4 regions of the Exiguobacterium sp. S22-S28 genome follow, and region 1 is predicted to be linked to each of the others. Evidence: riboswitches for the same ligand, from Rfam matches in the RefSeq annotation. Region 1 holds a riboswitch; each other region holds the start of a gene.
The links. A riboswitch is a leader RNA that binds a small molecule or an ion and turns the genes downstream of it on or off. The one in region 1 is predicted to bind thiamine pyrophosphate.

Region 1 (7,363 bases):
CCTCACAAAAAAAATTAGAGCCATTTATGCGTCCGTTGTTACGCATGAGCGTCTATCAACTGTTTTATTTGGACCGGATTCCGGATCACGCGGTCATCAATGAAGCGGTCGAGATTGCGAAGACCCGGGGGAAACCGCATATTGCCAAAGTCGTCAATGGTGTACTGCGCAACGTGTTGCGAAAAGGAAAACCGGACTTTTCTATAATTTCATCCGTTGTCGAGCGGATCAGTATTGAAACGAGTCATCCGGTCTGGCTTGTCTCGCGTTGGATGGAACTGTTCGGAGAAGACGAGACATGGCAGATGTGTCGATTGAACAATGAACCGGCACCTGTCACGGTACGCGTCAACCGGACACGTACCGACAGACAAGAAGCGGTTAAGTTGTTAGAAGAACAAGGTGTCATCGCCAAACCGACGCCTACTGCACCGGATGGTTTAGAAATCATCAGTGGCAGTGTCCAGCAGACGGATTTGTTGGAGCGGGGTTATCTGTCGTTACAAGATGAAAGTTCGATGCTCGTGGCACTGGCTGTCGGCGCACAACCGACAGATCACATCCTAGACAGTTGTGCCGCACCGGGTGGTAAAGCGATGCATATCGCGGAAGGATTGACGACGGGATCCTTGCAGGCACTCGATTTACATGCACACAAAGTAAAGTTGTTGCAAAAACAAGCTGACCGGCTTGGTTTACAAACCGTTCAGGCTGAAGCACTTGATGCCCGGAAAGCCGGTGAACGGTTCGAAACCGGCTCTTTTGACCGGATTTTAGTGGATGCGCCGTGTTCCGGTCTTGGTGTTATTCGCCGGAAACCAGACATCAAATGGACGAAACGACCGGAAGATTTGACACATCTACCGGTGATTCAACGGGAAATCATTGAGTCGGTTCTTCCGCTTGTCAAATCCGGGGGCACATTCGTTTATTCGACCTGTACGATTGATCCGCTTGAAAATGAACAGCAAACTGATTATATCCTCAGTCAGGGATTTGTTTTTGACGAATCGTTTAAAACACGGATGCCGGAAATCGTCCAGTCTTTAATCGGAGAACGGGCAGAACTGAAGTTATTGCCGACAACCCTTGGAACGGACGGGTTTTATATCGCCGCTTTCAGAAAAAACGATTGACGAAACAGCAGCATCAAACACGGTAGAGGAGGACGGGTATGGAGTTAGCGTATTTGACGACGACCGGCAAGGTCCGTTCAAAAAACGAAGACACGGTCTTATTAGTAGGCGATGCGAAGCAAGGGTTGGCTGTAGTCGCCGATGGTATGGGCGGTCACGCGGCCGGAGAAACCGCGAGTGCCATCGTAAGGCAGCTTTTTGCCGAAGCGTATCCCGACATGCCGAACCGCCCGATGGAATTATCTGCGTGGATCGAGCACTTGGTGAAAGAAGCCAACACACAAATTTTACATTTTTCTCAGAGCGAAAATTTATCGATTGTCGGTACGACGATGGCCTGTGTCTGTTGGTCGGATGATTTACTGGTCATTGGTCACGTAGGAGACAGTCGGGTGTATGCGTTAGAAGAAGGACGCTTGACACAACTGACGGATGACCATTCGTATGTCAACATGTTAAAACAATTAGGCGAATTGTCGGAAGCAGAGCTTGAAAATCATCCGCGACGCAACGTCATCACACGTTCAGTCGGCTCCAATGAATCTGTTGACGTGGATATTCAAGTCCGGGATGCACCGGATTATGATATCGTGTTAGTGTGCAGTGACGGTTTGTCGGATGAAGTCCCTCATGATGTCATGCAACGACTGCTTCAAGAAGACGCATCGCTTGATACAATCGTTGAACGTCTTGTAACCGAGGCAAATGACCGGGGGGGCGCAGACAATATTACAATTGCTGCAATCCGTTTTAAAGAAAGAGAGAGGATCTGAATATGCGATACGGAGATCGATTGAACGACCGCTACCGCATAGAACGGTTAGTTGGAAATGGCGGGATGGCAAACGTTTATCAGGCATATGATGAAATCTTGAACCGCATGGTGGCAATTAAAGTTTTACGCACCGAGTTTTCACATGATGAACAATTTATCCGTCGATTTGAACGAGAAGCCCATGCCGCAACAAGTTTAAACCACCCGAACATCGTTGCCGTGTATGATGTGGGAGAAGAAGAAGCGATTTATTATATCGTGATGGAATATATCGACGGTATGACACTGAAGACGTATTGTGAAGGCCGGGCATTACCGGTCACAAAAGCGATTGATATCATCAGTCAAATTTGTGATGCGATCGATCATGCCCATGCCCATCGAATCATCCATCGGGACATCAAACCGCAAAATATGCTGATTCGAGAAGACGGAACGGTGAAGGTAACCGATTTTGGAATCGCCGTCGCCATGTCGAATGCCACATTGACCCATACGATGTCTGTACTCGGATCTGTGCATTACTTTTCGCCGGAACAGGCAAAAGGAAAATTTGCAGACGAAAAATCCGATATTTACTCTCTTGGAGCAGTTCTTTATGAACTCGTGACCGGACAAGTTCCGTTTGAAGGTGATTCGCCGGTTGCGGTTGCCTTAAAACATTTACAAGATACAGCCCGTCGTCCGACGTCGTTAAACCCTGCCGTGCCACAAGCTTTAGAAAATTGTATCATGCAGGCACTTGCCAAGGCTCCTCACGATCGCCAACAGTCGGTAGCAGCATTTAAAGAAGATATGGTGACGGCAATGTCGACTGAACGTGCAAATGAAGGTATCCGTGGGGATGATCAGATGGAGCAAACGATGGTTCTCCGCCCTGTGTCGTTGCCGGATGAAATGATGGAACAAACTGCACCTGTCCCGAAAGTCGCGACGGTCACACCTAAACCGGAAAAGAAGAAGAAGCGGACTTGGTGGATCGTCTTGTTGGTACTTTTGGTGATGGGAGGAGCGGCGACGACTTTTGCGATGTGGCCCGATCCCACTGTTACGGTGCCGGATGTGACGGGAAAAGACGCAGATGCAGCGGAAACGTCGCTTGAAAAAATCGGTTTTGTCGTCGAAACGACGGAACGGGCAAGCGATACAGTAAACGAAGGACTGGTCATCAGTCAATCTCCGAGAGAACAGGCATCGGTCAAAAAAGGCTCAACAGTGGATTTGATCGTCTCGACAGGAAGCGACCCAGTCGAGGTGCCGGATGTATCGGATGAGACGGAGAAAAAAGCCATTGCCATCCTGAAGGACAGCGGATTTAAAAAAGTAGATGTTGAACGTGAAGATTCAGAAGATATCAGTCGCGGCAACGTCATTCGCCAGTCGATTTCGGCAGGAACGGAAGTCATTGCAAAAGAACAGACCATTACCATTACCGTCTCAAACGGATCATCGACGTTTGTGTTAAAAGATTTGACTGATTTATCGAGTGACGATGCCAAAGCATATTTGGATAAAATGGGTCTTGATGGAACATTTGAGCAAGAGTACTCAAGCGACGTTAAACTTGATCAAGTCATTCGACAGTATCCACAGGCGGGTGCTCAGGTGGAACCGAACGATTCCGTCACCGTCTTTATTTCTCGCGGGGAAGAAGAAAAAACCGTGACAGCGACTTTCCCGGAAAAAGTAGTCTATGACGGGGTTAGTGAGGACGAAGAACCTGCTCCGCGCCAAATTGTTCGGATCGAGACGGAAGATGCGAAAGGAAAGCGAACGGTTATCGAAGAATCGATTGATCAAGATGAGACATTTGATGTTCCGTTGACGATTGATCCCGGTGACGAAGGCAAGATTACGATTTACAAAGATGATGAAGTGTACCGGGCAAAAACGATTACGTATAATCAGGCAAAATCACAAGAGTAAGCAGCGTTATGCTGAAAAAAGGAGTGCACAGGATGGCAGAAAGTCGAATCGAAGAAAACCGGGACGGGACGATTATTCGTCTGCAGGGTGGATTTTATGATGTCATGACACCTCAAGGAGAAATTCGGTCACGCGCACGCGGTAATTTCAGAAAACGTGGGATCAGTCCTGTCGTAGGCGATGAGGTTGTGTTACACATCGAAAGTGAGACCGGCTACATCTTGGAAGTAAAGGAACGTCAAAATTTCTTGGTCCGACCACCGGTTGCGAATATCGATCAAGCGCTACTGGTTGTCTCAGCGGCGGAACCCGATTTTTCTGCCCATCTGCTTGACCGGTTTCTTGTACTGATTGAAGCGAAGGACATCCAACCGATCATTATTTTAACGAAAATGGATCTGTTGCAAGGGACAACCGAACAGGCGGTAAAAGAAGCTATCGCGGCGTACCGAAAAATCGGCTACCCCGTCGTTGAGACTTCGAGCGAGACGCTTGTCGGAGTGGAGCTCGTCCGCCCCTTGCTGAAAGATAAGACCAGCGTACTGGCGGGACAATCCGGTGTCGGGAAAAGTTCGTTGCTCAATGCGCTCGAACCCTCATTGGCTCTTGAGACGAGTCATATTTCGAAGTCACTTGGACGCGGTCGACATACGACACGTCATGTCACCTTGATTCCGCTCGGTGAAGGGTTGATCGCAGATACACCAGGTTTTTCAAATCTCGATTTCCCGCATGAAATGGAACTCGAAGAATTGCGTTGGTGTTTTCCTGAATTCGTCGCTTTGCAAGACGACTGTAAATATCGGGGATGTCTGCATTTGAATGAACCGGGATGTGCCGTCAAAGAATCGGTTGAAGCGAACGAAATCATGCTCTCACGGTATACGAATTATGGTATGTTTGTAGAGGAAATCAAGAATCGAGCCCGGAGGTATTGAGATGATTAAAATTGCACCATCAATCTTATCAGCAGATTTTGCAAACTTGGAGCGGGACGTCAAAGCCGTCGAGGCGGCAGGCGCCGACTATATTCATTTTGATGTCATGGATGGTCAGTTTGTCCCGAACATTTCCTTTGGTTTACCGGTCTTAAGCAGTTTACGCCAAAAAACAGACATGGTTCTCGACGTTCATTTAATGATTGATCGGCCGGAAAACTTTGTGGAAGCTTTTGTTGCAGCAGGTGCTGACATCGTGACCTTCCATGTTGAGGCGACGAACCATGTGCATCGTGTCCTCCAGCAAATCAAAGCAGCGGGTGCGAAGGCGGGGGTTGTTCTGAACCCGCATACACCGCTGACGACGATTGAACATGTCTTAGAAGAGGTCGATATGGTCTTGTTGATGACGGTTAATCCTGGATTTGGCGGTCAAGCCTTCCTGCCGGGTGTCATGACGAAACTGAAGCAACTTGCAGACCTAAAGGCAGAGCGTGGGCTGACATTTGAAATTGAAATTGATGGTGGTGTGAATGCGGAGACAGCGAAGCTGTGCATCGAAAACGGGGCGAACGTCCTTGTTGCCGGATCCGCCATTTACAATGCACCCGATTATACGGAAGCAATCACTAGTATTCGCAGTGCCGCTCACGTATAATAAAAAGGCAAACAAAACTTAATGAAGACCGCAAGGGGTGTCGCGTCAAGCGGCTGAGAGAAGTGATTGGACTTTAACCCTTCGAACCTGTTCCGTTCAGACGGACGTAGGGATGTGGCGCACGCAGGCAGTACGGCGTCCGTCGTACTGCCTTTTTGCCGTCCTGCGATTTTATTTTTAGGAGGAAACAAGTATGAAACGGCTACAAATGTTAATGGAAATTGCAATTTTTGCAAGTCTCGGGGTGGTATTTGATTTATTGATTCCCTTTAAGATGCCCCAAGGAGGTTCTGTCAGCTTAGCGATGCTGCCGATTTTTGTGATGGCGTTCCGTCACGGCGTCGTGGGTGGTGTCGTGACAGGAGCTCTCGTCGGAACGATTCAGCTGATGTTCGCGCCGCAAATCTTGACGGTCGTCCAACCGTTGCTCGATTATACGATTGCATTTGGTGTTGTTGGACTGAGTGGTTTATTTGCCCGTCAAGTCAAAAAGGCGGCAGCGGCTGGGAAAAACGGACGTTTGATGGCCATCGTTTTGATGGCAACGTTCCTTGGTGCCGGATTACGGTATGTCTGCCATGTCATCAGTGGAATCGTCTTCTTTGCTGAATACGCGGAAGGTAGTCCGGTCGTACCGTACTCCTTGATTTACAATGCGACGTACATGGTTCCATCGTACCTGTTATGCGGCATTGTCGCAGGGCTCTTATTCACGACGGCGCCACGACTCCTCCGGTACTCGGCGCGAGGTGTCTGATGCGCGCTGTAATCGTCGCAGCAGGACCGGTCGAGGACGTACCGTCCCTGACGCCGTTTATCGATGAGAATACGGTGGTCATCGCTGTCGACGGCGGTGTCGCTACGCTAGTGCAACAAGGTCTCACGTTTGACTTGGCAATCGGGGACTTTGATTCGCTCGGATATACGCCGGAAGGGGCGGTGATTCATCCGGCTGAAAAAGATGAAACCGATTTAGAACTCGCTTTGCGTCATGTCAGCGAACGGTATGAAGTGACGGACGTGTTGATTTTCGGGGCGACAGGTGGTCGACTGGATATGACCCTGCAAAACGTCTATCTATTGAAACAGTTCCCGACAGCGCGTCTTATGACGAAGCGCGAAGAGGTGCGTTTCTTACAGGAAGGACATTATCAAATCAAGGCGGATCAGTATCATTACCTGTCCTTCATCCCACTCGTTCCGACGCGTTTGACGCTTCGAGGTGTCAAGTATCCGCTGACCGATCATGACGTGCCCGTCGGCGGTTCCTTAACCGTCAGCAATGAATGGACGGATCAGCAGATCGCCGATGTCACGGTCCACACGGGTGAAGTAATCGTATTACGAAGTCTGGCTGATCAATAAAAAATGACTAAAAAAGAACGTGACGGCCAGGGAATCAATCCCGAAGCCGGTCACGTTCTTTTTGATTATGGCTCTAAGGTCGAACTGGCTGCTTGTCGTTCCGTTTGGGCAGCGAGATGTTTTCCTTTGACGAACCAATGATAAGACGCCCATGTCAAGAGGAAGAAGGGGACACCGATATATAAGGCGATCCGTTGATCCGCTTGGAAGGCAAGACTGATCAGGACAAGCATGTTTAAAGAAAACGAGATGATCGGTAAGACCGGGAAGAACGGTGTTTTGAACTTCAACTCGCTAACAGAGTGTCCGTCCTTGATGAATTGGCGACGGAAGGCGATCTGTGAAGCAGAAATCGAAATCCATCCGACCTGCGCCCCGAGTCCTGCGAGTGACAACAACCAGATGAAGACGGTGTCTTCCGCAAAAAAGGCGGTCAGGAGTGATAACATGGCGAATAACATCGTAAAGCACAACGCCCGCATCGGCACACCCCGCGAATTGACGATTGCCAGTTTTTTTGAGATCATGCCTTCTTGTGACATCGACCATAACATCCGTGTCGCCG
Region 2 (7,363 bases), on a different contig from region 1:
AGGGGTTCTTATTCATGACGAAAACAATTCTTACTTCACGTGCAACAGCAGTAGGGGGACGCGATGGAAAGGTCGCCTCTGATGATAACGTAATTAATTTAGATCTTGTCATGCCGGGTACGAAAGGCAAAGAAGGGATTCCTACTTCAAATCCAGAACAATTATTCGCAGCAGGATACGCTGCTTGCTTTGATGGGGCATTCAACCTGATGGCCCGCCAAGATAAAAAACGAGTCGAGACACGTACCAATTCTGAAGTCAGCTTACTGGAAGACGAAGAAGCAGGCGGCGTTAAAATTGCTGCTAAACTTGTTGTCGAAGTAGTGGGTGTGACAGAAGAAGAAGCAAAGGATTTACTCGAGAAAACACACCAATTCTGCCCGTATTCAAAAGCAACGCGCGGCAACATCGATGTTGATTTGTCGGTAAAAGTAGTAGATTCCTTAGACAACTGATTTTTTTTGAAGAGGGAGGAAAGCAAGATGGCTCCAAAAGGAACGGATCGACCAAACGAAAAGTTTGAAGATGAACGAAAGCGTTTGACGGACAAGGAACTTGAGCTTTCACCCGAACAGCAAAAAGAAGTTTTAAAAGGAAAAGATCAGATGCCGGATGATCCGGTCTCATCAAGAGATCGAGGATTCGATAAGTAATGTAAACTTTTATTTGGGGGATGAACGAAATGGGTAAAAAAGTAGCAGTCGTGCTTGCCGATCATTTTGAAGATGTAGAGTTTACCGGACCTGTCGATGCGTTAAAAGAAGCGGGTCATGAAGTGACAGTCATCGGAACAGAAAAAGGTACAGAATTAGTCGGAAAACAAGAGGAAGCAAAAGTCACAGTCGATGTAACAATTGATGAGACTTCTTCTTCAGACTTTGACGCATTATTGATTCCAGGTGGTTTTTCACCGGACTTACTCCGTGAAGACGATCGTTTTGTGACATTTACAGAAGAATTCGATTCATCTAAAAAACCAATCTTCTCGATTTGTCATGGACCGCAATTGATGATCAATGCAAAAATCGTTAAGGGCCGTAAAATGACAGGATATAAATCAATTCGAATTGATTTAGAGAATGCGGGTGTGACGTACGAAGACAATGAAGTGGTTGTCGATGACAACTTCGTTTCAAGCCGTCAACCGGATGATATCCCGGCATTTAACCGTGAAATGCTAGCAAAATTGGTGTAACAGTTTTAAGTAAAAATGAGTATTCGTTGACCTAAAGTCAACGAATACTCATTTTTTTAGTTTTCTGGATAATCACAGAGTTCTGTGATGACCCCATGAGAGTGACGGGGATCCATATAGATTAATCGTCGACCGAGCGGAGTTTTGCGGTACGTGTCTTCTAAAAATGTAATCCCACGTTCTTTTGCTTCCAGAATGGCTTGATCTAAATCATCGACGCGATAAGCAATATGGTGGACACCTTTGCCCCGTTGTTTTAAAAAACGGGCAATCGGGCTTTCAGGGCTTGTTGGTGTTAATAACTCGATATGTGCTTCTTCTTCAAAGGCAATGACTGCGATATTAGAGGCGACCCCGGGAGTCGGATTACTGTACTCACGAACCAAGGTTCCGCCTAAAACGGTCGTATAAAATGTGATGGCTTCTTGCATATCACGAACGGCTATGCCGGTATGATCCAAATGCATAAACAGTTCCTCCTTTACTTCGATAGTCCTAGTGTGTCAAACTCTTCCACAACACGCAATCGGAAAGACCTGTGTGCCGCTTTTCCATCAGGCGAAAAAAGAACTTATCATAAATGACATCTCACTGAAATATAATAGAGCAAAAATGAATGCTATAATCAAAAACGTTCTTACAATTTCTAAAAACTATTATGAAATTTAAATAAAACTAACGGAACACTTACATCAATCATACAAAATACTTATATAAACTACACAGAAAAAGAGGGAATACTACATGAAAAAAACGTTTGCGTCGCTCATTGTTTCCGCACTTATTCTTTCATCTACGCCTCATTTCGTAGCAGCTGATGATTTAAGTGAACAAAAAACGAAAAACGAACAAAAGCAAAAAGAAAATGCCGATACACAAAAAAACTTGGAATCTTCAGTGAATCAAGAAGGGCAAAAAATCTCTAAAACTCAACAAGAAGTCAATCGGTTAGATGAAGCATTAAACGAAAAAATGTTTGCGGTTGAAACAAAAGACCGTCAAATCAAAGCAACCGAAGCAGAGATTGTTGAACTTGGAAAACAAATTGAAAAGTATAAAGCGAAATTAAAAAAGCAGGAAAAATTACTGGGTGATCGTCTTCGTGTCATGCAGGAAAATGACGGGAACTCCATCAAATGGGAAGAAGTCATTTTCGGATCAAAAGATGTCGGGGATCTTGTGAGTCGTGTTTTAGCAGGAAAATCGATTTCACAACAAGATGATAAAATGATTACAGATTACCAAAATACGCAAAAGAAATTGGCAGCTGCCCAACAAGAATTAAAAGATAAAAAAGCTAAATTAGTAACAGAAAAGCAAGAGTTGAAACGTCAACAACAAGAACTTGAGAAACAAATCAAAGAGCGAAACAAACGTTTAAAAGAACTTCGTAAACAAAAAAAGAAATTTGAAACACAGTTGATGGACGCAAAAGAAGTTCAACAAATTTTGATTGCTCAAGAAAAAGCCATCGCGGCTGAAAAAGCAGCGCGCGAACGTGAAGCACGAATTGAAAAAGAGCGTCAAGCACAGGCAGCACGTGAAGCGAAAGCACGTGCAGAAGCGCAGGCTGCTCAAGCAGCGGCAGCTAAAAAAGCAGCGTCTCAACAGCAAGCGGCTGAAGCGGCAGCGGCGAAAGCTGCTGCCAAAGCAAATCAAAAATCGTCTGCTTCGACAGGGTCAACGAAACAATCGGCACCCGCTGTTTCAACACCAACGCCTGAACCAGCACCGACTCCAGCACCATCATCCTCTTCTTTGTTCATTCATCCAACGAGTGGATCGATTACACAAGGATACGGTTCAGCAAGCGGGTCAAACGGTTATTCATTCCATAATGGGATCGACTTTGGAGCACCGGTTGGAACACCGATTGTCGCAGCAGCAACAGGAACAGTCATTACAGCATCAAGCGGTGGTCCATACGGCAACCACGTTATGATTGCACATCAATTAGACGGTAAAACGTACACAACGGTGTATGCGCATATGAGTTCGTTAAATGCACATGCCGGTCAACGTGTCAGCCAAGGACAACAAATCGGCGCACTCGGAAGTACAGGAAATTCAACTGGCCCTCACTTACACTTTGAAATCCATGTAGGTGGATACAGCTACAGTGCTTCAGGTCCAGCGAATTCGGTCAACCCAATGTCGATGTTATAAAAAGGAGAAGAACGTTTGCTACGGCAATCGTTCTTTTTTTGTTCTTTTCCAGGTTTTTAAAAGGTATATTACAAAATAACGCTTTCACTTGAAATATAAATGAAATTTTATTGAAACGATTACGGTGCTATAATCAATCTCAGACAGAATTACTTTGGATTAAGCACTTTTCAAATAAGAAATCATACATAAGTGAGGACATTGAATATGCTGAAAAAATTGCTTTCAACTGTTTTACTAGGAACATTACTTTTGTCAGCTGCACCAAGTGCAGGGCATGCTGCGACGATCAAAGAGAAAAAATCACAGAATGCAGCGGAACAACGCCAACTAAAAAAAGCAATCAAAAAACAAGAAGCTAAAATTTCAAAAGAACAACGTGAAATCAATAAAATCGATGCTGCAATCAATGAGAACATCTTTCGGATTTCAGAAAAAAATAAACAAATCGAGCAATTGGGTCTTCGCATTAAAGAAATGGAAGCGGAAATTGTTCGATATGAAGAAATGTTGAAGCGCCAAGAGGAATTACTAGGTGATCGTTTACGGGTGTTACAAGAAAATGATGGGAATTCCATCAAATGGGAAGAAGTCATTTTCGGATCAAAAAATCTAGGTGATTTGTTCAGCCGTGTTATGGCAGGTAAAAAAATTGCTGAGCAGGATGACAAGATGATTTCTGCCTATCTTGAAACTCAGAAAAAATTAGACGAGATGAAGCGTGATCTCGTAGCGAAAAAAGAAGAGCGTGTCAAAGAAAAACAAGTACTTTTGGTTCAAAAAAAGCAGTTGAAAAAGCAGATGAAAGAACGAAGTGCCACTTTAAAAAAATTACGCAAAGGTAAAACGAAATTTACGACCAAGCTCTTGGATGCAAAAGAATTACAAGCGACATTAGAAGCTCAGGAACGGGCCATTGCTGCGGCAAAAGCAGCTGCAAAGGCAGCGGCAGAAAAGGCTGCAGCTGAAAAAGCGGCGGCTGCACGTGCAGCAAAAGAAGCGGCGAAGTCGCAGGCGAAGAATGAAACAAATGATGCTGTCCCTGTTGTAAGTGTCCCGAGTGGTTCAGCTAAATTCATTCGACCGGCTTCCGGCAGTGTGTCGCAAGGGTTCGGACCGGCAAGTGGAGCGAACGGCTATACGTTCCATAACGGCGTAGACTTTAGCGGTCCAGCAGGATCACCGATTCGTGCAGCTGCATCAGGAACGGTCATCACAGCTGGGAGTGGCGGACCTTATGGAAATCATGTCATGATTTCACATTTTATGGATGGTCAAGTTTATACAACGGTTTATGGTCATATGAATTCGTTGTCTGTCCGTGCGGGTCAAACCGTCTCGCAAGGTCAATCCATTGGGACTTTGGGCAATACGGGTAATTCAACAGGACCACATCTTCACTTTGAGTTACATGTCGGTGGATACCAATACAGTGCGACAGGACCGGCTAATACAGTTAATCCACTCGGATATTTATAAAAACGAGCTGTGGCTCGTTTTTTTTTGAGGGCTGTGCTACAGTGGTAAAGAATTTAATTTAAGAGCAACTAGGGGAGCTGGAGGAGTCCGGCTGAGAGGAAAACCATTCTGTTTTCGACCCTGTCACCTGAACTGGATAATACCAGCGTAGGAAAGTTGAGATCGAAGACATGGAAGATTCAACCGTCTGAGCGGTTATTCATGGCGTCGTCTGCTTTTTTACAGCGGACGGCGCTTTTTGTCGTCTGTTTTCTTTCCTTAGATTTGCTCACACGAAAGTGAGGAAGCGATATGAAACATGTACTGACGATTGCAGGATCTGATTCCGGTGGTGGAGCGGGAATCCAGGCAGATTTAAAAACATTCTCCGCCCTTGGTGTCTACGGTATGAGTGTCATTACAGCAATCACTGCCCAAAATACGTTAGGAGTCCAGGCGGTTGAAGATGTGTCGCCGGCGCTCGTCGAGGCGCAACTCACCTCAATTTTTTCAGATATTCGTGTGGATGCCGTCAAAATCGGGATGGTCTCGAATCAAGAAACCATCCACGTCATCGCGCAACAACTCAAGCACTGTCAAGTTCCGATCATTTTAGATCCGGTCATGGTCGCGAAAGGCGGGCATGATTTACTGCAGACGGATGCAAAGCAGGCATTGATGGAGGAACTGTTACCGCTCGCGACACTCGTGACACCCAATATTCCGGAAATCGAGCGGATGATCGGTTACCCGGTTCAATCGATCGAGGAGATGCGGCAGGCCACAATCGAGTTGTCTAAACAACGGGTGGATTCCGTGTTGCTGAAAGGCGGACATTTGGAAGGGCAACAAGCCACGGATCTTTTATACACACAAGGTCAACACCATTTCTTTGAGCAGGAGCGTCTAGATCGTCTGCATACACACGGGACAGGCTGTACGTTGTCAGCTGCGATTGCAGCACGCCTTGCGTTAGGGGACTCGCTTACCGACAGTGTAGCCCATGCCAAGCGGTATGTGACGGAAGCGATTCGTCATGGTTTTGCGCTTGGGCACGGGATTGGACCGACTCATCACTTTTATCAAAATTAGGCGAGAATACGCCCACTTCTAAACGTTAAGGGCGAAGCCCTAGTGAAAGTGGGAGATGAATCGCCAGCCTGCTTTTCGGGTATATTCTCTTTGAAGGAGGTGAAAAATGGTGTTGAAGCACAAGGCCTACAAATTCAGAATCTACCCCACAAAAGAGCAGGAAATCCTGATCGCGAAGACGATCGGGTGTTCGCGCTTCATCTTCAACCACTTCTTGGCGAAGTGGGATGAAATGTACAAGACCACTGGAAAAGGACTGTCCTATGGTTCTTGTTCCAAAGAAATTCCTGTGTTGAAGCAGGAGTTCGACTGGTTGAAGGAAGTGGATAGTACCTCTGTTCAGATCAGCGTCAAACATCTTGCTGATGCGTTTGACCGCTTCTTCAAGAAGCAGAACGAACACCCTCGTTTCAAGTCCAAGCGCCATCCCGTCCAGTCGTACAAGACCAACATCCAAGGCAAAAACCAGCTTCCTGAAGTATCGATTGGATGCAACAAGCTCAAACTTCCGAAGCTGAAATGGGTTCGTTTCGCCCACTCGAAGCAGGTCACAGGACGGATCTTGAACGCCACGATCCGACGTAACGCTTCAGGCAAATATTTCGTCTCTCTGCTCGTCGAGCAGGAGATCAACGAACGGCCGAAGACCGGTTCATCCGTCGGCGTCGACGTCGGACTCAAGAACTTCGCCACCCTCTCGGACGGCACGGCATACAAGAACGACCGTTACTTCCGTTCGCTTGAGAAGAAACTGGCGCGCGAACAACGTAAGCTCTCCCGCCGTCAACACATCGCCTTGAACAAGAAAGTGAAGCTGTCCGAGGCGAGAAACTATCAGAAGCAGAAACGGAAAGTCGCCCGTATCCACGAGAAGATTGCAAACAAGCGCACCGACTTCCTGCACAAGGTATCGACCGAGATCGTCCAAAGCCACGACGTCATCGGCATCGAGACCTTGCAGGTGAAGAACATGCAGAAGAACCGCAAGTTGAGCAAGTCCATCTCGGACGTCAGCTGGTCGGAGTTCTTCCGCATGCTGGAGTACAAGGCAGACTGGTACGGGAAGACCGTCGTGAAGGTTGGCAAGACCTTTGCTTCGAGCCAATTGTGCTCGAGTTGCGGACATCAACACAAAGACGTAAAACATCTTGGCTTGCGTGAATGGAAATGTCCGAGTTGCGGGATCCATCACGACCGGGATGTGAATGCAGGACTGAATCTCAAACAAGAAGCTGAACGCATCTTAGCTTCTTCAACCGTCGGGACGGCGGGGTTAGCCTGATCAATTTTCGACCGGTAGGTCGGATAACTCAGGAATCCTCCACCTCTGAGCAAAGCGTAGGTGGAGGTAGTTCAAGAATTCTGGAGGGAAAATCATGTTACGAACCATTGAGGAAAAAAAACCATTAATCCATCATTTGACGAATACGGTGACCATTAATGATTGTGCCA
Region 3 (7,363 bases), on a different contig from region 1:
TGGAACGGTCTTACCGTAAAGTGAAAGGACTATTGTTCATCGTTCTTGAAGTCGTCGCTTTTTTTATCATTACGGTCGGAGGTATGTATGTGATTGAAAAGCTGGATTTCTTTTTGTCACAAGAAATATCAGCAATCATGGTGGCGATTTTTGTGCTGTATTTTGCTTATACGATTTGGAGAAGCCTGCGTTTATTAAAATGGAAAATTTCGGTCTGAGGAGGACGTCATGCGAAAATTTAAATTTTTACTTATCCTGGCTGTCGTCAGTTTCTTGACGATAGGAATATACACTTTGTTCATTCGTTCGATTGATGAATCGGACTTTACCGTTGAGACAGTCAAAGGCGATCCGAAACAACTAGCTGTCCGGTCTGTTCAAGCAGAGCTTTATGATGAAGGATTAAAAAAGATCGATTACAACGTTGGACTGGACGGTCGAGTCGAAAAAACGAAAGATAATTGGATTAGTGGCATGTTTGAAGGTCCATATAATGAGAATGGGGCACCAGCGGACTTCCGGCGCTTCATCCGTTCCGATTACGTGCTTACGTTCGATCAGCAAGGCACGACGTATGCGATGGGTACAAAGGACAATAATAAATGGGAATTGCAGTACTGGAAGAAGGGAGAACAACGTGTCGTTAAAAAAATATTTCCAGCACCTGCTGAAGCTCGGAAGTTAGGTGAAACCCAACTCAATCCAGATAGACGGATTGGGAACAATTTATACGTTCTTGCACAAGACATTCAAAACGATTCAGAAACGTTATTATACAAAATTGATTTGAAAAACGATACGATTCAAAAAATCACTTTACCCGTTACTACGAAAGGTGAGATAAGTCTTCTAGGTATCCACAATGAGACAATTGTTTATTATACGACGGAAATCGTTGAAGATTCAGGCGATGAAAAGCAGACACTGTACCTTAGTGACGGCAAAAAATCTCAGCGTTTAAAGGGATTTAAATCGTTCGGTAATGGAGAAACTGAACTAAGTACGGATGGAACGAAACTGATCATGCTTGAACGTGAACCCCAAAAATTAAACTGGACTGTTTACGATCTAGCATCAAAGAAATCGACAAAACATAAGATAAGTATCCCGTTAATAAAAGATGAGTCTGGATTAGGTGAGTATACCGAACTGAAAGATGATCTGATTTATACGGCGAACCGAACTGGTAAAGGTGTTTTCAATGTCCTTGTCATCAATGCGTTATCAGAACGTGTAATGTATGAAGGAAACATCAAAGACAAACTCAAACGAACAGAACCGACGTTAAATTCACTTGTTTTTAATTGATTGGCAGTCATAAGTATCTCAATGTTCAACAAAGAGTCATCCGGAACTCGCATGAGTTCCGGATGACTCTTTGTTTCACTGATACGATTTGATGAGGATATCTTGTTTCGTGTAGTAACTCCACGTCAGGTCTTGTGATTCGACCTTTTTCGTCGTTACGGCAACGAACTTGTTTTTGCCGGTATAGATCCCGACGAAGTTCGGTGTCTTTGCTTTTTTTGCTTGGACGAATAACAAGTCGCCCGGCATTGCTTTTTTGAGTGTGACGGTTTTGAGCGGCATTGCGGCTTGTTTCGCAATCGTCCGCTCGAGTGTCAGACCACTCTTTTGATAAACATATTGCGTGAAGCCCGAAGCATCAAACCCTTTTGTTGTCGTGCCGCCTTCTTTATACGGCGTCCCGATTAATGATGTCGCCAGTTTAGCGATCGCTGCTTTCTTTTTCGCGAGTGCTTTTTCCGACAACGGTTTTTTCGTTTCAACTTTTGTTGGTGTCGCTGCAGATGTTGTGACCGGACTGACCGTCGCTGTCAGCAACAAAGCGGTTAATGGAAGAGCGTAATACGATTTCATAATCAAAACTCCTTTAAGTAGTTGGGATGGATAAGCTGTTCTTACCGTACCATACGAAATGACAAAATAAGCAACAAATTGGATACGTTCACCTAACATTCTTGTAAGGTTCGGTCTGAGGGAACATCGGCTTCAAGTCTGTACGTCCTTGAAGAAGAAAAGACTCCCGTTCCGCGTGCCTCATTTTGAGAACACAACTGGAACAGGAGTCTTTTTTGCGGTTACGTCCGCTGATCAAGCCGGTGACTGACAGCGGTCAAAGCAGCTGCGAGTAAGGCGACGGCACCGCCAACAAGCGCGATATTCATGATCGGACCGTTCGCATAGACGAGTCCACCTAAAGCAGAACCGAAGGCAATCCCGACATTGCTTGCGACCGGCATCAAGGACGCGGCCAGTCCTTTTGCTTCCGGGTTAAACTTCTCTGCCAGGTCGATCAAATAAATTTGTGTTGATGTCGTCAATAAAATCGACATCAAGGACATTAAGGCAATATTGATCAGACCGAGCGAAACGGACGCCGTCGTCACATACAGGGCGGCGAGTACGATCGCCTGAACGATGAAGACGAAGCGGAGACGACCGATTGGGTTCCGGCTGGCGATTTTCCCGGCTAAGATGTTACTGAAAATCGAGACAACTCCGTACGCGAGTAAAATTGGACTGATCCACGTCGACGGCAATTTCAATTCCAGCTCCAAAACCGGAACGAGGTACGTATAGACGACGTACGTCGCACCGAATCCAAATGACGGGATGAAAAAGGCGATCATGATCCGCGGATTGGCGAGTAGGCGAAGTTGATCGCGAATCGAGCTGGTCGCTGATGATTTCTGGATCGGAACGACTTTGAAGACACCGAGTAACGCAATGACGCCAAGACTGCTCGTCAGCCAAAATGTGGCAGCGTACCCGGCATGCTGACCGATGAAAGTACCGATTGGAACACCGAAGACATTCGCAAGGGTAAAACCGCCGAAGATGAACGACACGGCGACCCCGCGTTTCGCAATCGGGACACTGTCACTGGCGACAACCATCGCAAGCGAAATCAAGACGCCCGTCAAAACAGCCGTCACGATCCGGGTCAGCAATAAGACTTCATAGTTCGGTGCGATACCGCTGCAAACATTCAGCAAAATCCAGACGAAAATCAAGCCAAGCATTAATTTGCGCCGTTCGAGATGTCCAGTCAAGGACATTGTAATCGGTGTCCCGATGGCAAAGGCGATGGCAAAGGCAGAGACAAGCGTCCCGGCTTTCGCGATCGTAATGTTCAGACCGTCTGCGATTTCGGATAAAATACCGACGATGACGAATTCGCTTGTTCCCAGGACAAAGGTCAACATGGATAACGTTGCGATCAACAGCCAGTCGGTTTGACTCAAACGAGTCGATGATGATGACATATACATTCCTCACTTCTGGCGCCTGTGCGCAAAAAAACTATCGTTTATCAGAATAGCATGATTTGCACCGGGCGAAAACCGGATTTAGAGGAAGAAGGAAAAGAAGCATTATTGCGAATAGCATGTCAATTTCACTTGGTAGAGATTCGGGTATACTGAAAAGGTAAAGACGACTAAAAAACGAGTAAAGGACGTGACGGAACATGCAAGCAACAATTACTTGGAACCACAAGATGGGATTTAGCGGCGAAACCGAATCCGGACATCACTTAGCGATGGACGCGGCACCGGACAACGGAGGCGACAATCAAGCACCACGACCGACGGAGCTGTTACTCCACGCCGTTGCCGGCTGTACCGGCATCGATATCGTCTCGATTTTAGAGAAGATGCGTTTGACGTTGACGTCATTTGAAATGGACATCGAAGGGGAACGGGCAGACGAGCATCCGCGCCGCTTCACGACGATTTCGATTCATTACCGGCTCGAAGGCGACTTACCGGAAGACAAGGTCCGTCGGGCGATTTCGTTGTCAAAAGACAAATACTGCTCCGTCTCCCAATCGTTGAACGCAGAAATTGAAGTCTACTATTCAATCAACGGCGTCCGAAACGAGGAACCGATTTGAAGCTGTTTTTCCCTGTTGTCTTAGCAACTGTCCTGCTGTCCGGTTGTGCCGACGAGACCGCGAAACCGGACGAACCGGCACCGAAGCAAGCCGAAGAAACAAAACAGCCGAAACCACAAAAACCGGAGCAACCGTCCGCCCGGGAACAAGCGGAAAATGAACTTAAGCAGACGGTCTCTCAGATGTCGACGGCAGACAAAATCGATCAACTGCTCTACATCGGTGTGGCCGGAACGGTATTGACGGAAGCGGATCGCCGGCTGTTGCAGCAACATGCGCTGGGTGGGGTGTTGTTACTCGGCGGTAATATCACGTCATCCGACCAACTGAAGGCGTTGACGGCTGACATCACCGAAGCGCAAACATCGGATCAACGGGCATTCGTCGGTTTTGACGAAGAAGGCGGACGGGTCAGCCGGGTTCCGGACGTACAACTCAAACTGTCGCCGAGCCTGACATATGGTCAAAAAAATGATCCGGAATTAATGGAAGACGTCGGGCAGACGCTTGGCTCCATTTCCCGTTTTTACGGATTCAACATGGATTTTGCACCGGTCCTTGACGTCAACAGTAATCCGGCGAATCCGATCATCGGCGACCGGTCGCTCAGTGCGGATCCAAAACAAGTGGCACGACTCGGTGTGCCATTGATGCAGGGGATGAAAGCGGAAGATGTCGTCCCGGTCGTCAAACATTTTCCGGGACACGGGGATACGACCGTCGACTCGCATGTCGGTCTGCCGCGGGTCGATGCGACGAAAGCGGAACTTGAGCAGACGGAGCTGGTCCCATTTCAACAAGCCGTCAAGGCCGGGGCGGAGATGGTGATGGTGGCGCATATTCTGTTTCCGGCACTCGACAAACACCTTCCGTCCTCGTTGTCCGAAAACGTCATGAACGATGTATTACGGGAGGAACTGAAGTTTGACGGTGTCATCATCACGGATGATCTTGTGATGGGGGCGATCACCGAGCAATACGGTTTGGCGCAGGCTGCCAGTCTTGCTCTCGAAAACGGCGCGGATATGGCGATGTTCTCGACACCCGGAGCGTACGCGTCCGTTCACAAGGAAATCATGGCGCGGATCAAACAAGGGAAATTGTCGGCAGCCGATCTCAACCAGAAAGTCATGCGGGTCTTACGCTTAAAACAAACGTATGACTTGTCACAAACGAAACGTGTCGACGAATACCAACGCTTGATTGAGCAGGTCAAAGCGGTCGAATCGAACATGCGACACTAATCAAGGGTAGAACTAATCGGACTACCCGTGGTAGACTACAGACGTACCACACAAATAAATATCTACACTAGGGGAGTCTCGCAGCAGACTGAGACGGAAGTATCCGGACCCTTTGAACCTGATCTAGTTCGTACTAGCGGAGGGAAGTGGTATCCGATCATCTATCGAGGGAACGCCAAGCGTCGCCCTTTTCGTAGGACCACTCCATCAGTTCATGGGGTGGTCCTTTTTCGTGTGGAAAGGAGGGGGAACGATGTCACATTTACACCTGATTACAACCGGACGCGACAGTAAGGAAGTGCTGGAACAGACCCTTCCGCAGCTCGCACTGTCCGTCGATCGCATCCACTTACGGGAGCCAACCTGGTCAGTCCGGGAATTGGTTTCCTGCATTGATACGTTGCTCGACCAAGGAGTCCGCGCAGACCAGTTGGTTGTCCATGACCGGCTCGATGCTGCACTCGTTACCGGCACGACCGTCCAGTTGACACGCCGCAGTCTGTCGGTCGAGCGTGTCCGGGCACAGTTTCCGACGATTTCCATCGGTCAATCGGTTCACTCGCTGACCGAAGCGATGGTGGCGGAACAAGCCGGCGCCGATTACGTGATGTACGGTCATATTTTTGAGACGGATTCGAAACCCGGTGTGGCGCCACGGGGGCTCGATGCATTACAGCAAGTCGTCGACTGGACATCGATCCCGGTCATCGCCATCGGCGGAATCAAACCGGAAAATCTGTCTGATGTCTTAACGACTGGGTGCAGCGGTGTTGCCGTCCTGTCCGGAATTTTGGGACAAGCCGATCCGGCGGAAGCAACCGGACGGTTCCGGGCGGTGATTGGACGATGAAGCAACCGGATGTATTGATCGTCGGTGCCGGTGTCATCGGTTTGACGCTCGCGTATGAGTTGCTACAGCGGGGGCAAAGTGTTCACATGCTCGATCAGTCGGCAGTCGGACAAGGCGCGACACGGGCAGCAGCGGGGATGCTCGCGACGGACGAAGAACTGTCGGAACCGCTACATGCGTTAGCGGCAGTCAGCCGCGTCCTGTATCCGCAGCTTGTCCGCCAATTGTTCGACGAGACCGGATTGACGAGCGGCTATCTCGAACTGCCGTTTCAGCTGCGCCAGGCAAAGCAAACCGTCCAATTTGAACGGGTCGGTCAAGTCGATCCTCCGTTGCTCGTCCGCGCGTTACGGCAAGCGATTGAACAGCGGGGTGGCGTGATTGAAGAACAGGTAAGTGTCTTGCGTCTTCTGCGGGACAACGAGACGGTAACCGGGGTGGAGACAAGCCGGGGACAACAGGTTGGACAGCAGGTCGTCATCGCAGGCGGACGAGGGTCGGAATCGTTGTTGCAAACGATCGGGATTCCGATTGACACACTTCCGGTCAAAGGCGAGTGTTTGTCTGTCCGTCTCGCAACCGGTCGACTGGAGCAGACCTTGTTTCATGAGACAGTGTATCTCGTCCCGAAAGCAGACGGACGGATTATCATCGGCGCAACGGAATACGTTGGTGAGGAATCGACGACGGTCAACGCGGGCAGCGTCTCGGACCTGTTGGCGGCAGCAATTGACGTGTATCCGCCGATCCGTGATGCGACACTGGTTGACATCTGGTCCGGTGTCCGGCCACAGACCCGTGACGGGTTACCGTATCTTGGACGGGTCAAAGGGATTGACGGTTTGTTGGTCGCGACGGGACATCACCGGCACGGCATCTTGCTCGCTCCGGTGACAGCGCAAGTCCTCGCCGATTGTGTCATGAACCGAAAACCGGAAGTCGCGCTGGAGGCGTTTTGTTGCAGACGACACAAGGAGGAAAATATATGCAGATCCGATTAAATGGGAAAGACTATCCCCTGGCGGAACAAACGAAGACGTTACACGACTTGATTCAGCAGTTGAACATCGATGAAGAGGTTGTCATCATCGAACAAAATCATCAAATCATCGACCGGTCCCGGTATATGGACACGAACGTCCAATCCGGTGATGTCGTTGAAATCGTTCATTTTGTAGGAGGCGGATAACATGTTAGAAATTGGCGGAAAAACATTTGCATCACGATTATTACTCGGAACGGGAAAATACCCGGACGCTGAGACGCAACAACAAGCGGTCGAAGCATCGGAAACGAACATTTTAACGTTTTCCGTCCGGCGTCTCGATGTCTTTGCGAAGGAACAGACGA
Region 4 (7,363 bases), on a different contig from region 1:
AGCTGAGATGATTGGTCTGATGATGACGCCCGTACAGTAATGTCGCTTGTTTACTGCCGAGGGCCAGGATCGTCAAATAACGCCGTTGTGGTCGAAACGTCATCAGGCGCTCTTGATTCACGAACCGAAGTAGGTTTGTCAACAAGACCGGTGCCTGGCGAACGGCCGTCACCCCGTTTTTCGGTGTGTCCGGATACGCGGTCAGCGTCGCACAGTCACCGACGGCAAAGATCGACGGATCCTCCAGTGCCTGCAATGTCTCATGGACGAGCAGGAAACCCCGCGCGTCACAGTACAAATCCGATTCTTGAAACAGTTTGCTCGCACGGGCACCGCCTAAAAATAACAGGGCATCCGTCTCGAGCGACTGACCGGATTGTAACCACGCCGTTTGACCTTCCAGCGTATCAAACCGATCGACGATTCGTTTGACGCCCAGTTGATCAAGCCGTTTCGCAACCTTCGGACCAGCCGGATGACCTGCGAGCAAGGGTTCCTCGTGAATCAGCGTCACCGGACTGCCGGCGGACCGAAAAGACGCCGCCATCTCGACTGCAGCCGCGCCACTGCCGACGATGACAGGGGAAACGGCATTCCTGAACACCTCGAGCGCTTGATCAATCCGGTAGTTCGGTTTTATCGTCACACGCGGTGCACCGGCAATCTCCCAGTCACGCGAGCCGATGTTACACGACACGATGTCATACGACAGAATCTGTCCGGACTGGCATATCACCTGTTTATTCGCTGCGTCAATCCGAGTGACCCGGTCCTCGATCCACGTCTTCCCGTGGCGCTCACACAACGCTTTGACATCAATCCGGGTCTCATCGAGCGTATAGGTCCCGTCCGCCAAACCCGAGAACATCCCGGAATAATATTGATAACGTGAAGGATTGATGACGATCCAGTCGACATCCGGATGACTGCCTTGTTTAATACATTCTAAATGCGCATGACCCGCACCTACTAAAATGATTCGTTTCACGACGTTCACCCACTTTTTTGATTTCTTTACACCTGAGATGGTATTTCCCTGATGTAGCGGGAAGTAATCTCCCGCCGGTCAGACAAAAAGACGAAGCGACGTCGCGATGCTGCTGACGAGACCAAAAAACAACAGATCGAAGCGGGTGACGATTGGTCGGACATAATACGTCCGGTTCGTTTGGAACTGACGCGCTTCCATCGCAATCGCAATCTGTTCCGACCGGATGATGCTCGTCGTAAAGAGCGGCAGACTGATGTCAAAAAACGTTTGCCAGGGCCAAATCGACCGTTGCCGGCGGACACGCCGGGCTTGACGAATGGTCCGGATCGCTTGCCGAAAGATCGGAATGAAGCGAAGACCGGCTAAAAAACCGTAGGCCAGACGAACCGGCAGGCGGCACTGATGAATCAGACTCATGACGAACCGTGTCGGATCGGTCGTCGCAACGAACGTCAAGCTCAAGAAGACAAAAGCGAGCATCCGGGTCGCAATCAACCAGGCATGATCGAGACTTTCTTCCGTAATCCGAAACCAGCCGAACGTCCAAAGTTCGGTGCTGCCTTTGCCAAACGCCGCCATCATCCAAAACGTCAACAAAAACAAGAGACCATAGGGAACCAAGCGCAGAAGGAGCGTCCGCAAACGCCAACCGGAACTGCAGACCCCGACGGCAGCAAGTACTGATAAGGCAAACGTCACCTGCAGACTCGACGTCGTAATCAGCAACACCATCACATAGAGGAGCGTGCCGAGCTTGACTGCCGGATTAATACGCGCGAGCGGTGTGTCGTTTTCCTGCACGGTGTTTCACCTCCTCAAGTCGTTGATACAGAAACGATACCGGACGGAACAGTTGGTTTTGTTCCAAAAGTGCTTCTTCCTGAAACAACTCCAGCGGCGTCCCGTCAAACTGGACACGCTCCTCGCCGATGACGACAACACGGTCGGCGTAACGGTGGACCAGCTCCATGTCGTGCGTCACCATGATCACGGTCGTTCCTGCCTCCCGGGCTTGATGCAACACGTCGATGATGTGTGCCGTCGTCTCAGCGTCTTGTCCAAAGGTCGGTTCATCGAGCAACAAAACAGCTTTTCGTTCCAGTAACATCGTTGCGACACTCAACCGTCTTTTTTGTCCGAGACTGAGCGCGAGGGGAGACTGATCGGCGACATCGGTCAGTCGATAGTGACACAAGGCTGTCTGGACCCGTTCCGGATCAAAGACGGCACAGCTGATGGCAAGTTCGTCCGTGACCGTCTGTTTAAGAAACTGGAAGTCCGGTTGTTGAAAAACAAAGCCGACTTGTTGATAATACGTCCGGTCCGACCATCTCCGAAGCGGGGTGTCGAATAAGCGGATATCGCCTTGGGACGGAAGCAATTTTGCCAGTGTCTCAAGGACCGTGCTTTTTCCAGCCCCGTTGCGTCCGACGAGCATGATCCATTGACCGGAAAAGGCCGTCCATGAAAAATCGTTAAGAATCGTCCGTTTCCCTCGTTTGACACGGACACGCGTCAGCTCAAATGTCCGCTCCGTTCCAACCGCTCGACGTTCAACCGGACGTTTCTTCAGATGACAGGCTTGTCCGGACAGTTCCGGTAAGGTCTCAAGTCCGTAGGGGTAGAGGAGCGGCATCGCAATGTCAAGCGCCGTCATGACGTCCCGCTGTTGATGAAACACGTCATATGGCGTGCCATCAAGCAACAAGCGACCACTTTCAAAGACAAGTACCCGGTCGGCAAACGTCACGCACTGATCGAGCTGATGTTCGATCAGAACGAGCGTCAAGTCAGGATCATGATGCAATTCTTCAATCAGATGCATCATCGTCCGTTGACCACTCGGGTCGAGTTGTGCCGTCGGTTCGTCCAGTAATAAGATATCCGGTTCAAGGGCGAGGACACAGGCCAACGCGAGCCGTTGCTTCATCCCACCGGACAATTCGGCAATCGGTGTCGTCAAGGCAAGATCAAGTCCGACTCGCGCCAGCAGCAACTGGATGCGTTCCTCCATCTCACTGCGAGCGATCTGCCGATTCTCGAGACTAAAGGCGATTTCCGCTCCGACCGTCTGCATACAAAACTGATCGTCCGGCTGTTGGAACAAAATCCCGACCGCTCCCTCGGTCGACCATTGACCGGTGACATCTGCTTCAATCGTGTCCGGCAACAGACCGGCAAGAACGTGTAAAAAGGTCGTCTTGCCACTGCCGCTTGGACCGACGAGTAAGGTCGTTTCTCCTTTTTGGATCGTAATCGTCAAGTCGTGTAAGACCGCGGAATCCTGGTCTGGATAACGGACGGACAGGTGCGCGCACTGCATCATGCGGCACGCTGCTTCCGTTGCCGTCCGATCGCATAACCGTTCAGTGTCCCGGTTTTAACGAGCGCGTCGACGATTAGTTTTGCAAGCAATCCACCGAGCAATGCTCCGCTGACGAGTTGCAGAGAAAACGTCAACAGCAGTGTCGTCGTCGTATAATAGGCAAATCCATTCACGATGAGGCTGTAGACCATACTTCCGACGGCGGCAAAGACACCGGACAACATCAAGGTGAACGTATTAAATGTCCGGTAGCCGAACACGGCAAAGGCAATCTCGGCTCCGATTCCCTGTGCAAATCCAATCAACAGCGCCGATAAACCGAAGTGACTCCCCGTAAACAATTCGACGGCAGCGGCGACGACTTCTGCAATCAATGCCGCGCCTGGTTTTTGAATGATGTAGGCGACAAGGGGACTGGCGATGACCCAGATGCCGAACATCCAGTTTGCTCCGACCGGTCCGAAGATGGCCGAGATCGGCAACCATAACGTCGACCACCCTAAGTAGAGGACACCACAAGCCACGGCGAGCATCATCATGACGATGATTTCTTTCATTTTCCAACTGTTCATAATCACTTCTCCTTTGAATGCACATCCACAAAGAAACCACAAAAAAGACCGCCCTCTATGAAAAGAGAGCGGTCGTGTAACCTGCAGGATGCAGAAAAAGAGCACGAGGATTCCGCTCCACTTTCCTACGCTAGTATGAACTAGATCAGGTTCAAAGGGTCCGAAGTAAATCGTCTCAGCCGAATGGGCTCCCCTAGTGGATGTGTTAATGATGTATACCTTCTTCACTGTACGGCTGTCGCCGCGACTTGTCAATATGCATAAAAAACCCTCCACGAGGGGAGGGGAGAAAAGATTACTCTTTACCTTCTTTGTTTTCTTCAGCTTGCTCTTCAGAAGTTTGTTCTGAATCGTCTGTCGTTGTATCCGCATCAGCCGCTTGTGCCTCAGCTTCTGCTTCTTCGATTTCTTCAAGTTCAGCTTCAAGTGTCGATTCAACGACCGCTGCAACTTGGATGTCACCTTCTGTGACGACACGGAAATCTTTTTCTTCCGGAAGATCAGCGACTGTAATCGAATCTCCTATTGCAAGTTCCGTTACATCCACTTCGATGCGTTCCGGTAATTTATCTGGTGTTGCGGCAACTGTTACTTTAAAGAGTGTTTGTGAAAGGAATCCGCCAAGTTTCGCGCCAGCTGCTTCGCCGACGAGGACGATATCCGTCTCGACTTCTGTTTCTTCATCCATTTTAACAGCGATGAATTCAACGTGTTTGATTGTTGGTGTAAAGATGTCCATATCGAGTTTGTTGATCAACGTGTTGACCTTTTTACCGCCGATTTGAAGAGCAACCAAGACGTTTTCGCCGTGATCACGGACAACTTTGACCAATTCTTTTTCGTCGAATGAAATCGGTGTGCTTTCCACTTTGTAGCCATACACGACACCAAGAGCTTTTCCTTCATGACGTAATTGCTTTCTAAGTGAGCGTGGGCGTACTTCGCGTTCTTCTACTTTTAATGTTACTGACATGTTCATTTCCCCCTTGAATTTGGTATAGCCCTCAAAAGGTAATGAATGTAGGAGTGGAACAATAGGTTCCAACAGAAATTCATGCGCTAAATGCTAGTTCAACTGGATTTCATTCAGAAATGAAAAACGAAGTGAGTAAGTAGCATTTCTCTCCCAGGTCATTACGCTGATATTGAGAAACAATAATTGAAAAGCGACCGTATTGTACGGTGCTAATGTAGATATACCCCTGTCTTTCAAAACTTAAAACCTTTTTTCTGAATTTGATTGTCGAAAGACCTTCAAACCTGTTGATAGACAACGGATTGAAGGTCCTTCATTTTTTTAAGATTTTCTTTGATTTGTGTGGTTAATCACCTGCTGAATCGACAAAAGAGGGGGGATCGAGCAGACGAACGAGTTCACGAATCGTTAAAACATCCGGCTTCTGATCCGATAGGACGGCATCAATCATCGTCGCTTTGCGATCTTGTAATTCCGCCATCTTTTCCTCGATCGTCCCGGTCATCAATAGCTTGATCACTTCGACCGGCGACTGCTGTCCCAATCGATGAGCCCGATCAGCCGCTTGTTGCTCGACGGCCGGATTCCACCAACTGTCGTATAAAATGACGGTATCTGCCGTCGCCAGATTCAGACCGGTCCCGCCGGCCTTCAAGGAAATCAGGAAGAGATCGACTTCACCGGCATTAAACCGGTCACACAGTGCGACCCGATCCTCAACCGGTGTCTCACCCGTCAGTAGAAAGTGGGCACGTTGTCGTGCTGCCAGTCGTTCCCGAATCCGAGCCAGCATCTTCGTATACTGGGAAAAAATCAGGATCCGGTGTCCGGCGGCTAATTTTCCCTCGATTAACGTCAGCAGACGTTCGAGTTTTGTGGATTCGCCTGTATAATCTTCGACAAACAACGCCGGATCACAACAAATCTGCCGTAAGCGGGTCAAACCGGCGAGCAACTTGATCCGGTCCTCACGTTTCGTTTCATCCAAATGACGCAACGTTTCCAGTTGCAGTTTAGATAAGTAGGAGGCATAAAGCTTTTTCTGTGTCGGACCAAGGTCTGTATAGTGATGGACAATCTGCTTCTTCGGTAAATCCTGCAACACCTCATCTTTGGTCCGCCGCATCAAAAACGGTCGGATGAATCGTTTGATCTCGTCATGCGACCACGTTTGAAACGTTTGTAAGTCCGGCAGCAAGGAAGGGAAGATGACCCGAAAAATCGACCAGAGATCATCGGTCCGGTTTTCAAGCGGCGTTCCGGTCAAGGCAAACCGACGTTTCGCCCGAAGACGGCGCAAGCGGACAGCGGTTTGTGACGCCGGATTCTTCAGATGTTGTGCCTCATCGAAAATGACGACGTCGTATTCGACAGTCTGGTGCGCCTCTATGTCAGCTCGTAACGCCGGATAGGAAATCAGAAAAATCCCGTCCGCTGGTACTGTCTCGATTTGGTCCAAGCGGTGCTTCCGCGCTCCGGTCAACAGATGGACCGTTCTCGTCGGGGCAAATCGCGTGAGTTCCGCCTGCCAGTTATGGAGCAGGGAGGCCGGGGCGACAATCAAGACCCGACCCGGCGGCAGCGTCTCAAGATACCCAATCGCCTGAATCGTTTTCCCGAGTCCCATCTCATCCGCTAAAATCCCGTGCCCGTCATGTCCGGCGAGATTCGCCATGAACTGGATCCCTGCCCGCTGATATGGATACAAGTGGCGGTCGAGTACTTCCGGGAAGTTCAGGTAGACTCCTGTTCCATTTTTCAGCTCGAGCCATCGTTCTGTTAATTGCTTATGGACATGCAAGAAGGAGGCACCGACCAGATGTTTGAGGTTCGGCAGAGCCGGCGCGCGCAACACCGCTTCAAGTTGATCCTGCTCTGCTGCTTCGAGTTGTCGAAAGACGCGTTGCAACTGTTCAAACGCCCGGGTCTCAAACGAGACAAACTGACCGTTCTTTAACCGGTGATACGTTTTCCGGGTGACAAGCGACTGCAAGACCTGTTTCAGTTCCATTTCCGGAATCCCGTCCATGGAAAAGCGGAAGGTTAACCAATCCAGGCGGTCCGTCGTGTCGACATCAATCCGCGGATGAAACGGTCCGTTCGGTAAGGATTGGCGGATACTTTCCGTCACTTGAACGACGAGTTCACCGTAAACGACACGGGAATCGAGCAAACCTTTCAGAAATTGATATTCCGCCGCTTCTTCCTCTAAACGATAGCGACCGTTCCGCTCCAGGAAACCACTCTCCGTCACGTAGCGGAGGACGGCCCCTTCGAGCGATCCATCGCGCCCGAGCCGGTCTGTCTCTTGTAATGGATTGATCCGAACCCCTTGATAGCTAAACATCACAAGCAGTTCAAGTCCACCAGCTTCCCGGTCCAGCGCCAGCTCGACCGTCGGCGGACCACTGACGAGCCGTTGTTTAAGCGGGAGACTGAGCCAGATGTCGGCAAGATTCCGTAAGTGGTCACGCCTTTGCAAAAGTCGGTCAAAATAC

Region 2: another riboswitch for thiamine pyrophosphate. It lies ahead of thiD (bifunctional hydroxymethylpyrimidine kinase/phosphomethylpyrimidine kinase); the one in region 1 lies ahead of thiT (energy-coupled thiamine transporter ThiT).
Region 3: another riboswitch for thiamine pyrophosphate. It lies ahead of ACHA8N_RS07190 (thiamine phosphate synthase); the one in region 1 lies ahead of thiT (energy-coupled thiamine transporter ThiT).
Region 4: another riboswitch for thiamine pyrophosphate. It lies ahead of ACHA8N_RS06075 (ECF transporter S component); the one in region 1 lies ahead of thiT (energy-coupled thiamine transporter ThiT).

Annotation. Positions count from the first base shown of each region.
Region 1 covers NZ_JBHFFC010000005.1:90,973-98,335, reverse strand. The annotation lists gene rsmB (16S rRNA (cytosine(967)-C(5))-methyltransferase RsmB) at 1-1,136, shown strand, start outside; gene ACHA8N_RS01305 (Stp1/IreP family PP2C-type Ser/Thr phosphatase) at 1,175-1,909, shown strand; gene pknB (Stk1 family PASTA domain-containing Ser/Thr kinase) at 1,912-3,837, shown strand; gene rsgA (ribosome small subunit-dependent GTPase A) at 3,870-4,775, shown strand; gene rpe (ribulose-phosphate 3-epimerase) at 4,777-5,433, shown strand; TPP riboswitch at 5,457-5,563, shown strand; gene thiT (energy-coupled thiamine transporter ThiT) at 5,627-6,190, shown strand; gene ACHA8N_RS01280 (thiamine diphosphokinase) at 6,190-6,798, shown strand; gene ACHA8N_RS01275 (amino acid permease) at 6,864-7,363, opposite strand, start outside.
Region 2 covers NZ_JBHFFC010000013.1:5,789-13,151, reverse strand. The annotation lists gene ACHA8N_RS03175 (Ohr family peroxiredoxin) at 15-455, shown strand; gene ACHA8N_RS03170 (hypothetical protein) at 483-653, shown strand; gene ACHA8N_RS03165 (type 1 glutamine amidotransferase domain-containing protein) at 683-1,195, shown strand; gene ACHA8N_RS03160 (VOC family protein) at 1,252-1,662, opposite strand; gene ACHA8N_RS03155 (murein hydrolase activator EnvC family protein) at 1,940-3,361, shown strand; gene ACHA8N_RS03150 (murein hydrolase activator EnvC family protein) at 3,569-4,840, shown strand; TPP riboswitch at 4,901-5,011, shown strand; gene thiD (bifunctional hydroxymethylpyrimidine kinase/phosphomethylpyrimidine kinase) at 5,132-5,911, shown strand; gene tnpB (IS200/IS605 family element RNA-guided endonuclease TnpB) at 6,021-7,193, shown strand; gene thiM (hydroxyethylthiazole kinase) at 7,288-7,363, shown strand, end outside.
Region 3 covers NZ_JBHFFC010000026.1:104,597-111,959, reverse strand. The annotation lists gene ACHA8N_RS07220 (hypothetical protein) at 1-218, shown strand, start outside; gene ACHA8N_RS07215 (hypothetical protein) at 229-1,308, shown strand; gene ACHA8N_RS07210 (C40 family peptidase) at 1,384-1,881, opposite strand; gene ACHA8N_RS07205 (MFS transporter) at 2,103-3,296, opposite strand; gene ACHA8N_RS07200 (OsmC family protein) at 3,494-3,919, shown strand; gene nagZ (beta-N-acetylhexosaminidase) at 3,916-5,163, shown strand; TPP riboswitch at 5,223-5,325, shown strand; gene ACHA8N_RS07190 (thiamine phosphate synthase) at 5,417-6,013, shown strand; gene ACHA8N_RS07185 (NAD(P)/FAD-dependent oxidoreductase) at 5,923-7,014, shown strand; gene thiS (sulfur carrier protein ThiS) at 6,999-7,202, shown strand; gene ACHA8N_RS07175 (thiazole synthase) at 7,204-7,363, shown strand, end outside.
Region 4 covers NZ_JBHFFC010000025.1:57,276-64,638, forward strand. The annotation lists gene ACHA8N_RS06060 (NAD(P)/FAD-dependent oxidoreductase) at 1-988, opposite strand, end outside; gene ACHA8N_RS06065 (energy-coupling factor transporter transmembrane component T family protein) at 1,067-1,792, opposite strand; gene ACHA8N_RS06070 (ABC transporter ATP-binding protein) at 1,758-3,317, opposite strand; gene ACHA8N_RS06075 (ECF transporter S component) at 3,314-3,889, opposite strand; TPP riboswitch at 3,995-4,094, opposite strand; gene ACHA8N_RS06080 (50S ribosomal protein L25/general stress protein Ctc) at 4,185-4,862, opposite strand; gene ACHA8N_RS06085 (DEAD/DEAH box helicase) at 5,212-7,363, opposite strand, start outside.